3 regions of the Paenibacillus andongensis genome follow, and region 2 is predicted to be linked to each of the others. Evidence: riboswitches for the same ligand, from Rfam matches in the RefSeq annotation. Region 2 holds a riboswitch; each other region holds the start of a gene.

Region 1 (4,184 bases), 3.3 Mb from region 2:
CCGCGGATATGCTAATTGTCAGTAAATTGCTTAATAATAAAGTAATGGGTTTCATTGCAATAAACCGAACGGATGCAGAGGAATTTCTGAAGAACAAAACACCAGAGTTCGATTATATAAAAAAGTGGAGATACCAGCAGGTAAATGAGACGACAGACATGTCGACTCCGAATATTCCACCAGTGGTCCCTACACAAGCTCCAGCTTCTACAGCGCCGGTTTCAGGACCTATTTGTCGAGAAATTATGACCAATTACGCAAAACAGATGCAGGATGCAGCAGAGTCATATAACGGAAACGGGAGTTCAGATCCCAAAGCGTTTGAGCAATATATCAACAAATTTAAAGAAAGTATGAATGTAGCTTTAAAAATTAATCATTGTCCGGAACAATAATCAAAACGCCAGGTTAGCGGTTATTAACCGATACCTGGCGTTATCATTGTGAAAGGTTACGCGCCCGATACGATTCGAACGTACGACCTACAGTTTAGGAAACTGTTGCTCTATCCTGCTGAGCTACGGGCGCTTAGCAAGAATTATGATAGCACGAAGGCTTTCGTGGTGCAACCTTTTGGGTGGTCGAAGTTCTTCGCGACAAGAGAGGTACATTTTAGTACAGAATAGGATAGGGACATATCAGATCAAAGGAAGAGGATGCCGATATGAAAGTTTACATTGTTTTTCTGCGTGGTATTAACGTAGGAGGAAAGAACAAAATCAAGATGGCGGATTTGAAGAAGACGCTGGAAGCGGCGGGACTTGCTAAGGTGCAAACGTATTTGCAAAGCGGCAATGTCTTGTTCATGTCCGAGGAGGAGGCGGTGGAACCGCTGCGCCAGCGTATCGAGCAGGAAATCAGCAAAGCCGTTGGTGTATCGCCTAAGGTAATTTTGCGCACAGTTGAGGAGTTAGAGCTGATCCTAGGGAGTTGTCCATACGATGCAGATGCTCTGTTAGAAGGTGAAAGCATCCAAATTTCTGTTCTAACGGAAATGCCCCCGCAACAAACCGCTGATATCCTATCCAATGGAAAAAGCGACAAGGATGAATTTCAGATTCACGGGGGAGAGATTTATTTTCTATTTCGTCAAAGTGTTCTGGATTCAAAACTTGCGAGCAATATCCAGAAGCTTGGGGATACGGCGACTACACGCAATTGGAATACGATGAATAAACTGGCTGAGTTGGCAGCGGCGATGCTGATTTAGATGCAGGAATTTTTAAGCTTTGCCGCGTAATTTACGGAAAAATTGGGTCAGCATCGTCGAACACTCTTCTTGCAAGACGCCGCTAATGACATCGACACGGTGATTGAACCGGTCCTCTTGCAGCAAATTCATAAGCGTTCCGGCACAGCCGGCCTTCGGATCAATGGTGCCGTAGATGACCTGCGGAATCCGCGATTGCACAATCGCGCCCGCACACATCGGGCAAGGCTCAAGGGTGACGTAGAGCTGGCAGTCCAAAAGCCGCCAGGCCCCAAGATGTTCGCTCGCTTGTTTGATGGCGATCATCTCAGCATGAGCGAGAGGATCGAGGGTTGTTTCACGCAAATTGTAGCCGCGGCCAATGATTTGACCTTGATGGACAACGACTGCACCAATCGGTACTTCTCGGATGGCTTCGGCTTTGAGAGCCTCTTGAATCGCTTCTTTCATCCAGGGGATATGTTCATCCACAGGGGGACACCTCGCTATTATATTTTTATCCACATGTGCATAACAATCGAACATTCATTCCGTTGTTAACAACCTGTGGATAGCTTTGTGGATAACTGAAAAAGCTGTGGATATTTAATCTTTCTACATTACATACAACAAATAGAATAGCTATGCAAGGAATTTTATTGATAATAGCAACTGGGCTAGGTATAATGATAGATATTAGTAGGTCTTTTAGACCATATAGAACGTGATAGGTAGAAATAAGATAGCAAGGTTCGAAAATGGCAAACTTGTTGAAAAGCAAGGACGCAAAGCTGAGGGTCTACGGTTCCAATGGAACTACGGCAGCCTGGTTACCGAAAATCGATGCTTTATTGATTAAGGTAATAGGCTGCTCCTACATTAGGGGCAGTTTCTTTTTATATAGGGAATAACTTGGGTAAAGGGAGAGGTGTTACTTATAATGGCCAACGGATATAACGTCATGAAATATTACGGAAGCAAGGAGGGATATGACGCTGACGTACTAATCGATAGTAAGGCAATGTTGGGAAAAGACGATTTCGTAGCCACTGGCGTGCTAACTTATGCACTCGGAGACATTATTGAGGTTGAATTGCCGGAATACGATGTCTTTCAACTTGGCGATAAAGCGAAAATGACGGTATATACCAAATCCGGCTTGTTTGTGATGAATACAACCGTTGTTGCCAAAGAATTCGGCTCCGTCATCGTCATTAATCCACCTGAAAATCGGAAAAAATTCGCAGAAAAACGGGAATTCCCACGTGTGGATGTGACCCATACAGGTCGCTTATTCGGGCTTCAGGATATGAATAAAAGGAATAAACATCAATTTGAGAACCCGCTTGGCATTTCAATCAAAAATATATCCATCAACGGCTTAGGTTTTACCATAAATGATAATGCTATGATTGATAAAATCGTTCAAAAGCATTCACAACTTGAAGTCGAGCTGGATTTGGGTTTTACGATACCCTGTTCGATGGAAATTGTAAGAAAAGAAAAGGTTGAAAATGGTTTCTATTATGGGGCTAGCTATATCGACATTCCAACTGAAAAAACCAATGCTTTAAGGGGTTTCATCCTTACGAATCAGATCGAAACTTACTTCGTACAGAAGCGGGAAGCGCAATTTAAAAAAGCGACAGAAAAAAAGTCTGCGGCGAATCAATAGCCTTCAGGCTTTTTTTTGCGTTCCAAGTGCTATATAATAAGAAGGATGATTTTCGAAAATTAAGGAGTTGTAACTACAATGGCTTTGAAAGCAGGTATCGTCGGTCTACCGAACGTAGGAAAATCGACATTGTTTAATGCAATTACACAGGCGGGGGCAGAATCTGCGAATTATCCGTTTTGTACGATCGATCCGAATGTTGGGGTAGTTGAAGTACCAGACGAGAGATTGCAGAAGCTGGTAGAGATTGTTGTGCCTAAGAGCATTGTCCCGACAGCCTTTGAGTTCGTTGATATTGCGGGTTTGGTAAAAGGCGCGAGCAAAGGCGAAGGGCTTGGAAATAAATTTTTGGCACACATTCGTGAAGTGGATGCCATTGTGCATGTTGTTCGTTGTTTTGAAGATGATAATATTACCCACGTTTCCGGTAAAGTGGATCCGATCGGCGATATCGAAACGATTAATCTTGAATTAATTTTGGCCGATATTGAGTCGGTAGAAAAGAAGATCGAACGTTCGCGCAAAAACCTCAAGGGCGGCGACAAGAAGGTTTTGGCTGAAGTGGAGTGTTTGGAGCGTATTAAAGAAGCGCTTTATGCAGATAAACCGGCACGCAGCCTGGATCTCAGCGATGATGAGAAGCTTCTCGTGCGCGACCTTCATTTATTGACCATGAAACCGGTGCTTTATGCGGCAAATGTGAGTGAAGATGAAGTAGCAACAGCAGATGAAAATCCTTTTGTGAAAATTGTGAAGGAGTTTGCTGAGGGCGAAAACAACGAAGTGGTGTCGATCAGTGCGAAGGTTGAATCCGAAATCGCCGAGCTGGAAGACGAAGAAAAAGCGATGTTCCTCGAAGAGTTGGGACTTCAAGAGTCCGGCTTGAATAGATTGATTAAAGCAGCTTATAGAAAACTTGGCTTGTACACGTATTTCACAGCTGGGGTGCAAGAAGTAAGAGCATGGACAATTCGCAAGGGAACGAAAGCTCCTCAAGCGGCTGGTGTTATTCATACCGATTTCGAACGTGGATTTATCCGTGCTGAAGTCGTCTCTTATAATGATTTAGCAGCTGCAGGGTCGATGAATGGTGCGAAAGAAAAAGGCCAAGTGCGTCTCGAAGGTAAAGAGTATGTGGTAAATGACGGGGACGTCATGCATTTCAGATTTAATGTGTAATTCATCAAAAAAGTAAAGAAAGGAGTGATCCTATATGTTGGATCGACTTCAGTCCATTGTGGACCGCTATGAAAAATTAAGTGAACTGTTGTGTGACCCGGATGTAACGAGTGATACGAAGAAGCTTAGAGAATACTCGAA
Region 2 (4,184 bases):
TAACCGAAAGCAGCGGCAATCGCAGTGTTCCGGATTCAATGATACCTTGCTGCTCAAGCAACCATTTGAGTGGTGCTGGATTTGGCTCTTCGAAAAGTAATCGAATGAGTGGCAGCAACTCATCGAATAGCTGTTTGCTCATCTCGTGCTGTCCAGCTTCAAAATGCCGATAAAACGATACAAAACGCTCCGTCATTACATTCGCTGATGCACTCATAATCCCTTTAGCACCGGAGCTTAGCGCGTCATAAAGCAATGAATCCTCCCCACACAAGACAGGTTTTGAACCAATACGTGAAAGCTCGGACACCAATCGAGTGTTCGGCGTACTGTCTTTCATACCTATGACTCCATCGAGTTCAAGTATCGTACGCACAGTATCAAGTTCCAACGTCACACCTGTCCGATGCGGTACTTCATATAAAATGACAGGCACACCTACGCTTGCTACTCGGCGAAAATGTTCAATGATCCCTTGTTGACTCGGCCTATTATAGTAAGGCACAACGACTAAAACAGCATCTGCCCCTAATTTCCAAGCAGCCGCAGTCTTTTTCACCGTGGACAACGTATCATTCGTTCCTGTACCAACAATGATCGAAGCATCTGCTTGCGCAGCCTCGCGAGCTGCTTGAGCCGTCGCGAATAAGATTGCCATCTCCTCATTTGTAATCGTCGGCGATTCCCCGGTCGTTCCATTAACGACCAGTCCATCTACCTCATCTTGAAACAAATTGTAAGCCAGATTATAAAAAGAGGCTGCATCTACCTCGTATTCCTCATCAAATGGCGTAACTATTGGAACATAGATCCCATGCAAGTCTTTCTCTCTTAACATCCCAATCATCTCCCAGTCCTATTTCATTTGTATATTCACTTTAGCATGGATCATTGGATCACAGTTAGCTATAATAAATGATAAGGATCATCAAAAATTTTGATAGTATAGCGAGGGGTTCCCATGGATTTAACCTATTTCCGAACCTTTCGGGAGGTTGCACGGAGAAAGAGCTTTACACGAGCTGCTGAAGAATTGGGCTATGCGCAATCGAGTATTACGATGCAAATTCAGAAGTTGGAACGCGAGTATGGCGTACCTCTTTTCGAAAGATACGGCCGTCAACTGCGATTAACAGCACCCGGTGAAAGTTTGCTAAAGTTGGTCTTGCAGATGCTTGATCTCTATGATCAATCCAAAGAAATGATAACAAGCGAAGTCAGCGGAACACTGACGATCGGTACGATTAACTCACTTGCTGCTTACTATCTACCACCTTTTTTACATGTACTGAAACAACAATTTCCTGGACTGAATATCCAGCTCTTCCCTGACAGTGAAGCTTCCCTCATTACCAAAGTCAGAGATGGAGACTATGACATTGGACTCCTACTAGATCGTTATCCTGCAGATACCACACTTGCTTGTACAAAGGTTAGGGAAGAACCATTAGTTTTGGTGGCACCGCTTGAGCATCCGTTCACGAAACGAACACAGATTCAACTAAGCGATTTTCAGCAAGCCGAATTTATCGTTACAGAAGAGGGCTGCATATATCGAGGCATGTTTGAAAAGTTGCTAAAAGATCATGCTGTCCCGCTTCAAATTGGATTTGAGCTCGGTAATTTAGAAACCATTAAGCATTGCGTCATGAATGGGCTTGGTATCGCTCTACTGCCTCAAATTGCCGTACAAAACGAACTGGAACACGGGAAATTAGCCCTTCTTCCTTTTTCACATTCGGACTTAAAATTGGACCTTCAACTGCTGCTGCACCCCAAAAAGTGGATGTCCCAGCCCTTGCAGTCGTTCATCGAATTGCTGACGATAAAAAGATGAATTGTTATTGTGATCACCTAATCCTGGTCCTACGCCATTCTAATTGACAATTGGCAGATCCATGACATCTGCGCGCACGAAAAAAGAAGCTCTCCTTTTCGTAAAGGTAGAGCTTCTTCCGTTATAACCTTATATGCGGATGTCGAGATTGCCACCCAAATGCGGTGTCGCAGAAGCGGTAACCAGCTGTTGAGATTTAGCAAAATCCTGTACTAATGTACTAGATGAAGCTGCTTGCATATCACTTACTTTGCTTAAAAGCTGAATGCCAACGGCTTGCTTCAAAGCGTCTCCACCACTAATCGCAGTCAGAACACTATTGATATTCACGAGCACTCCTCCTCTCATCGTTCGGTAGCTGGCAAGCATTCGGCCGCAACCGAGTAGCCCCTATAGCTTTGCGTCTGTCGCTTTCGCGTCATTTGCCATTTCGCAGATGTTAGGCTGTACCTAGCACTTATCCAGTATAGGATAAATTTACACAATTCGTCAATCTTCGCATTTCATTTTAAGCATTTACAAGCCTAAACACCAAACGCAGCAGGATTCAATCTCCAAGAACGAAGCAATTCCATATCTTCTTGTTTGATTCTCCCCTTCTCTAGAGCCACTTCAAGCAGTGTAGAGTAGTTGGAGAGTGTGTACAGTGGCATTTCAGCAGCTTGGAACGCTTCTGTAGCCTTATCTAGCTGGTAGGAGAAAATCGCCAGTACGCCTAGCGCTACTGCACCAGCTTCTTTAACAGCAATAGCTGCTTTCAAAGAACTGCCGCCTGTAGAGATAAGATCCTCAATCACGATCACTTTTTGACCTTGTTTCACAGTGCCTTCAATCAAGTTCTCTTTGCCATGTCCTTTGGCTTTATCACGAATGTAGATCATCGGAAGACCAAGCTTCTGAGCCACCCAAGCGGCATGAGGAATGCCCGCTGTTGCCGTACCAGCAACAACTTCAGCATCCGGGAATTTCTCTTGAATCAATGCTGCGAAGCCGTCAGCGATCGCTTCGCGAATAGCCGGGTGTGACATCGTCAGACGATTGTCACAATAGATCGGCGATTTGAGGCCAGAAGTCCATGTAAAAGGCTGCTGCGGTCGAAGTGCTACCGCTTCGATATCTAATAATGACGCTGCAATATGCTGCGCGATTGTTTCGAGTTGACTCATGTTACTTCCACCGTTCCTTCCGTTGTTAGACAAAGCATGCTACAAGATTGAATCGATAATCGCTTCAATCGCTGCTCTTGGATCCGCTGCGCCTGTGATCGGTCGGCCGATCACAACGTAGTCCGTCCCCTGCGCGAACGCCTCAGCCGGCGTCATGATGCGCGACTGGTCGCCCACGTCGGCTCCCGCAGGGCGAATGCCCGGCGTCACGGTGACGAACCCGTCACCGCACGCCGCCTTAATCGCAGTCACCTCAAGCGGTGATGCGACAACACCCTGAAGCCCCGCAGCATGCGCCAGGCGGGCATAGCGAATGACGGCCTGCTCAACAGTACCGGTCAGGCCGATCTCATCATTCAGCACCTGCACGCTGGTGCTGGTTAATTGCGTCACGCCGATAACGATCGGACGTGCAGCTCCAGAGCTTAGCCCCTTGTCGACACCCTCCAAGGCGGCTTCCATCATCTGCTTGCCTCCGGCAGCATGGACATTGAACACGTCAACCCCAAGGCGCGTCACGCTTTCCGCGCCGCCTTTGACCGTGTTCGGAATGTCATGCATCTTCACATCGAGGAACACCTTGTAGCCGCGCTCCTTTAGGCTCGCGACGAAGCCGGGACCTGCAGCATAGAACAGCTGCATGCCCACCTTCACGTAGCAAGGGATGCCTTCGAGCTGCTTTAGCAGCCCTTCAGCACCTTCTGCGTTCGCATAATCCAAAGCGACCATAATGCGACCGGTAACATCTGTGCGAGTTAGTATACTCAAGTTCGTCACTCTCCTTAGAGTTTTGCTTTAGCAAAACTGGCTTTGTAAGCATAGCCTTTAGACATGAATTGGCATTGCACGCGAGGAGAAGTTGATTGCTTCAAGCATATTAACAAGCGCTCTTACTGTATCGAGTGATGTCATACAAACCACACCGTTCTCCACCGCTTCACGACGAATGCGGAAACCGTCGCGCTCTGGCTCTTTACCTTTAGTCAGTGTGTTCACCACGAACTGTGCATCACCGCTGCGGATGAGATCCAGAATGTTAGGCGAACCTTCGCTTAACTTGTTCACCGTCGTCACTGGAAGACCAGCTTGTTCGATCGCTGTTGCCGTTCCGCCTGTTGCAATGATTTTATAACCAAGACGATAAAAGCCTTTTAAGATCTCAATCGCTTCTTCTTTATCTT
Region 3 (4,184 bases), 2.4 Mb from region 2:
TTACGCCGGAACCCCCATCTTAACAAAGTAGATAATCTCGCCTTCCACAGCCTTGTAATTTGATGCAAAAAGTGCAGGTAATTTCTGCTCAAACTAGCTGTTGCTAGGCAGAAGCTGCAAAAACTACATCTAAATCTACCACTTCAGGCTAAAAAGCCGGATTCGCTTTAAATTTGATGTACAAAATGCATGATAACTCTCCCAATAAGCCGCTTTTAACAAATTTAGATGTACATTTTGCATCCATGCTTGTCGAGAACCAACCTGAACCCCGCCATCCTGACACGATCCCGCGCGCCACATTCGAAATTTAGAACAAATTGAAGACACATATCGTCATTTTTCGTGTATAATTGGAATTCGGTGTCGATTTCTTTGACCCACGGTAAATTAAGCGGCGATAGGAGTCCTTTTAAATGAATCGGTTACGTGGTTTTCTAAGTTCTTATCATCCTATTGTACATACGTTAATTCTTGGAACCGTTATGGCTCGGGCAGCATCCTCCATGAGTTTGCCTTTTCTCGCGATTTATTTAGCTAGACATACGTCGATGAGCGCGGTGATGATCGGAATTGTCATCGGAATGGGTTCTTTGGCTGGAACCGTAGGCGGCTTTATTGGGGGCACCTTATCGGACCGATTCGGTAGGCGCATTATTATGCTGGCTGCGCTTTTTGGCTGGGCATTCGTGTTCTTAGGCTTCGGCATAGTTAAATTACCAATCCTTTTTATGCTGCTAAATATGCTGAACGGCTTGTGCCGGTCATTTTATGAGCCTGTATCTCAGGCGTTGATGGCCGATCTCACAGAACCTGCGAAGAGACTTAAGGTGTTTTCGATGCGGTATATGGCTATCAATGTAGGAGTTGCTGTCGGACCACTTTTGGGTGCCTTTTTCGCTACGATGAACGGTGCGCTGCCTTTTCTTATTACAGGAACCATTTATTTTATTTATGCGGTCACCCTTTATGCACTGCTCATCGTTTTTGGCATCAAGAAAATCGAGGGTGAGAAGAAATCTTCAGTTACCTTTGTTTCTGCTTTGCGAGTGATTCGCAGTGATGTTACTTTTCGATTGTATATCCTTGGCGGTATTATTGGAGCTATCGGCTACTCACAGGTGATGGTGACACTTTCGCAATATTTGGAGCATAGTTTTGTGGATGGTGTGAAAATGTTTGCGATCTTAATGAGTGTGAACGCGATTGTGGTTATCGCCATGCAGATTCCACTTACTCGTTGGGCTGAGAAGTACACGCCACTTGCTGCAATAATAGTTGGTAACCTAATGTTTGCGTTAGGGGATGTTGGCTTTGCATTTTCCCACTCGCTGGTATGGCTTATTATTTCGATGGGTATTTTCACCTTTGGCGAGATTTTAAATTATCCTGCTGCTAATATGTTGATTGACAAATTAGCTCCCGAGCATATGCGTGGCACGTATTTTGGTGCTCAAACACTAACGAACATAGGCCACTTTATTGGACCTTGGGTTGGTGGGTTCTTGTTAGTGTCTTATGGTGGAAATACGTTGTATGTTCTTATGGCCGTTCTTACGATTACCGGGTCCTTTTTTTATTGGAGAGGCTCTATTCGTCAAATAATGTTAAAAAATACGTCGAAAAAAGAATTTTTTTGAAAAATATTGCAAAATTAGTTCTTAGGAACTATTCGATTTCAAAACGAGTTCCCGTATCCTTGAGAGAGTAGATATTTATTACTTAGCTCTTCAGATAGTTAGAAAGACATCTCGACAAAGGCAAAGCTGGCGAAAGCCAGTGACGCAAAGCTAAAGGGGCTTCCTTGTCCTAAAACCGGACTCGCAGCCAGCCAGCCGCCGAACGATTGGGTATCAACATCAGAACCCCTCCGATCGGTTCACTATGGTGGGGTTTTTCTCTCTGTCATAACAAATTTATGTAAAAATAAAAGGAGGATCCAGCAGCATGCAATCTGAAGGAATACTACAAGAAGAACAAAAAGTGACTTCGTTATGTGGTAACCATGTTGCCCGTTTGGTACCTTCCACGGATGGACCGAAGCTCATGATTAATCGGGAAGAGTACGCGTTAAATGAAGCTTGTTGGGATGTTGAAATGTTTCATGGGAGAAACAACAGCATCTTGATTTTTTACTGGAAAGGCGAAGTTAAACTTTCGGTTAAAATGCCGCCGATGTCGCAAATTGAAGCATTTTTGACAAGGCTCTATCAATGCTTATCATCCAAATTAAGAACGGTACAGCCTATCTAGGCGTATCGTTTTTTTTATTACCAGCTGTAAGGGTTATGTAAAGACAAAATCATTGTCACAAATTGACACTAGCTGATATAATGAATCTCATAGGTTTTAGTAGTGCTTAGGAACTATTATTAGGGGGATACATAGCATGAGATTAATCACACGTTCGGATTTTGATGGTTTAGTATGCGCGATGCTTTTCAAAAAGTTAAACATGGTAGATGAGATGAAATTTGTCCATCCCAAAGATATGCAGGACGGTTTGATTGAGGTTTCAGAAAACGATATTTTGGCCAATGTCCCTTATGTAGCGGGTTGTGGCTTGTGGTTCGATCATCATTCCAGTGAACTTGAGCGGATGGGGGAGAAGGTTGAATTCAAAGGAGAAACCCGTATCGCGCCAAGTGCGGCACGTGTTGTTTATGATTACTATGGAGGGCGAGAGACCTTCGGAGATATCGACGATATTATGCGCGGGGTGGATAAAGCGGATTCGGCGCAGTTCAGCAAAGAAGATATTTTGAATCCGAGCGGATGGGATTTATTATCTTTTATCATGGATGCTCGAACGGGTTTAGGGCGTTATCGCGATTATCGGATCAGTAACTATCAATTGATGGAAGATCTCGTGGAGCACTGTGCAACAATGTCCGTTCATGAGATTATGGAATTGCCAGATGTGAAAGAGCGCGTGGCGCGGTATTTCGAATTAGATGCCTTATATCGTGATATGCTTCAAACCTATACGCGGACGGAAGGCAATGTTATTATTACCGACCTTCGTGATGTGGAAACCATCTATCCAGGGAACCGTTTCATGGTGTATGCCCTGTATCCAGAGCAAAATATCTCGATTTGGGTCATCGATGGCCGAAATAAACAAAACTGCGTCTTTGCTTGTGGACACAGCATTGTGAATCGCACATCGAAAACGAATATTGGTAACTTGATGCTTCAAAATGGTGGAGGCGGTCATCATGCAGCAGGTACTTGCCAAGTTGACTATGTGAACGCTGAGGAAGTTTTGAAGAAAATTGTTGAAACGATGCGAACAGACGGATAAAATGAATGAAACGGACCGCAGGATGGGGAGTTCCCGGAATGCGGTTTTTCACGAAATGGGGACAGGAGGGAATGGAGTGGAGTTAGCACAAATTCATCATGTGGCAATCATTAGCTCAAATTATGAGCGATCGAAACACTTCTATGTCGATTTACTTGGATTAACGGTCATACACGAAACATATCGTGCAGAACGTGACTCCTATAAGTTGGATTTGCGCATCGGGAAGACCGAACAGCAGATCGAGTTATTTTCATTTCCGAACCCTCCGCTGCGAGTTAACCAGCCTGAGGCAAGGGGCCTTAGGCATTTGGCTTTTGTTGTGCCGAATATGGAACAAAGCGTTAAAGAACTTGAGAGCAAGGGGATTGCGGTAGAACCGGTGCGGATTGATCCTATTACCGGTGACCAATATACTTTTTTTGCAGATCCGGATGGGCTGCCCTTGGAGTTGGTGGAACATGCCAAATGATCGTCAAGAAAGGACTGAACAGGAGCCGAAGCTGCGGTTTGCCAAAGGCTGCTTATGGAGTATTCTTGTGTCCATTCCCCTATGGGCATTATTGATTTGGTTTTTGTTTATAAAATAAAATCCCTCACTAGCTTGATCTGACCGCTGCATACATGCAGCTAGGTCGGATGAGCCGTTGAGGGATTTTTATTTACTTGTCCGTTGAAAAAGTCTGCGGGATTTTTGTTGTAAATGCAATAAAAATGAAGTACTATTTTCTTACGACATTTTAAAAATACATGATTAGCGGAGTTGCAAATATGAAGGAAATTCTACGTGAGGTTGGAATGATTGCAAGGTCTTTGGATTCGATAAGTAATATAGAATTTAAAAAATATGACCTTACAAAAGGACAGTACTTGTACCTCG

Evidence for each region. A riboswitch is a leader RNA that binds a small molecule or an ion and turns the genes downstream of it on or off. The one in region 2 is predicted to bind cyclic di-GMP.
Region 1: it holds a riboswitch for cyclic di-GMP, as region 2 does, so the genes downstream of both, NYR53_RS00150 (PilZ domain-containing protein) here and NYR53_RS14425 (putative motility protein) in region 2, are expected to answer to the same signal.
Region 3: it holds a riboswitch for cyclic di-GMP, as region 2 does, so the genes downstream of both, NYR53_RS25520 (hypothetical protein) here and NYR53_RS14425 (putative motility protein) in region 2, are expected to answer to the same signal.

Annotation. Positions count from the first base shown of each region.
Region 1 is NZ_CP104467.1:28,270-32,453, forward strand. Features, by position in the region: gene NYR53_RS00130 (stalk domain-containing protein) at 1-395, shown strand, start outside; tRNA gene NYR53_RS00135 (tRNA-Arg) at 455-528, opposite strand; gene NYR53_RS00140 (DUF1697 domain-containing protein) at 665-1,210, shown strand; gene tadA (tRNA adenosine(34) deaminase TadA) at 1,223-1,660, opposite strand; cyclic di-GMP riboswitch class I at 1,940-2,027, shown strand; gene NYR53_RS00150 (PilZ domain-containing protein) at 2,130-2,864, shown strand; gene ychF (redox-regulated ATPase YchF) at 2,943-4,043, shown strand; gene prfA (peptide chain release factor 1) at 4,078-4,184, shown strand, end outside.
Region 2 is NZ_CP104467.1:3,296,392-3,300,575, reverse strand. Features, by position in the region: gene dapA (4-hydroxy-tetrahydrodipicolinate synthase) at 1-838, opposite strand, end outside; gene NYR53_RS14430 (LysR family transcriptional regulator) at 962-1,837, shown strand; gene NYR53_RS14425 (putative motility protein) at 1,967-2,167, opposite strand; cyclic di-GMP riboswitch class I at 2,188-2,274, opposite strand; gene pyrE (orotate phosphoribosyltransferase) at 2,362-3,003, opposite strand; gene pyrF (orotidine-5'-phosphate decarboxylase) at 3,043-3,732, opposite strand; gene carB (carbamoyl-phosphate synthase large subunit) at 3,829-4,184, opposite strand, start outside.
Region 3 is NZ_CP104467.1:5,690,194-5,694,377, reverse strand. Features, by position in the region: gene NYR53_RS25525 (MDR family MFS transporter) at 417-1,640, shown strand; cyclic di-GMP riboswitch class I at 1,750-1,843, shown strand; gene NYR53_RS25520 (hypothetical protein) at 1,948-2,253, shown strand; gene NYR53_RS25515 (exopolyphosphatase) at 2,390-3,304, shown strand; gene gloA2 (SMU1112c/YaeR family gloxylase I-like metalloprotein) at 3,381-3,776, shown strand; gene NYR53_RS25505 (hypothetical protein) at 3,766-3,894, shown strand; gene NYR53_RS25500 (MarR family winged helix-turn-helix transcriptional regulator) at 4,076-4,184, shown strand, end outside.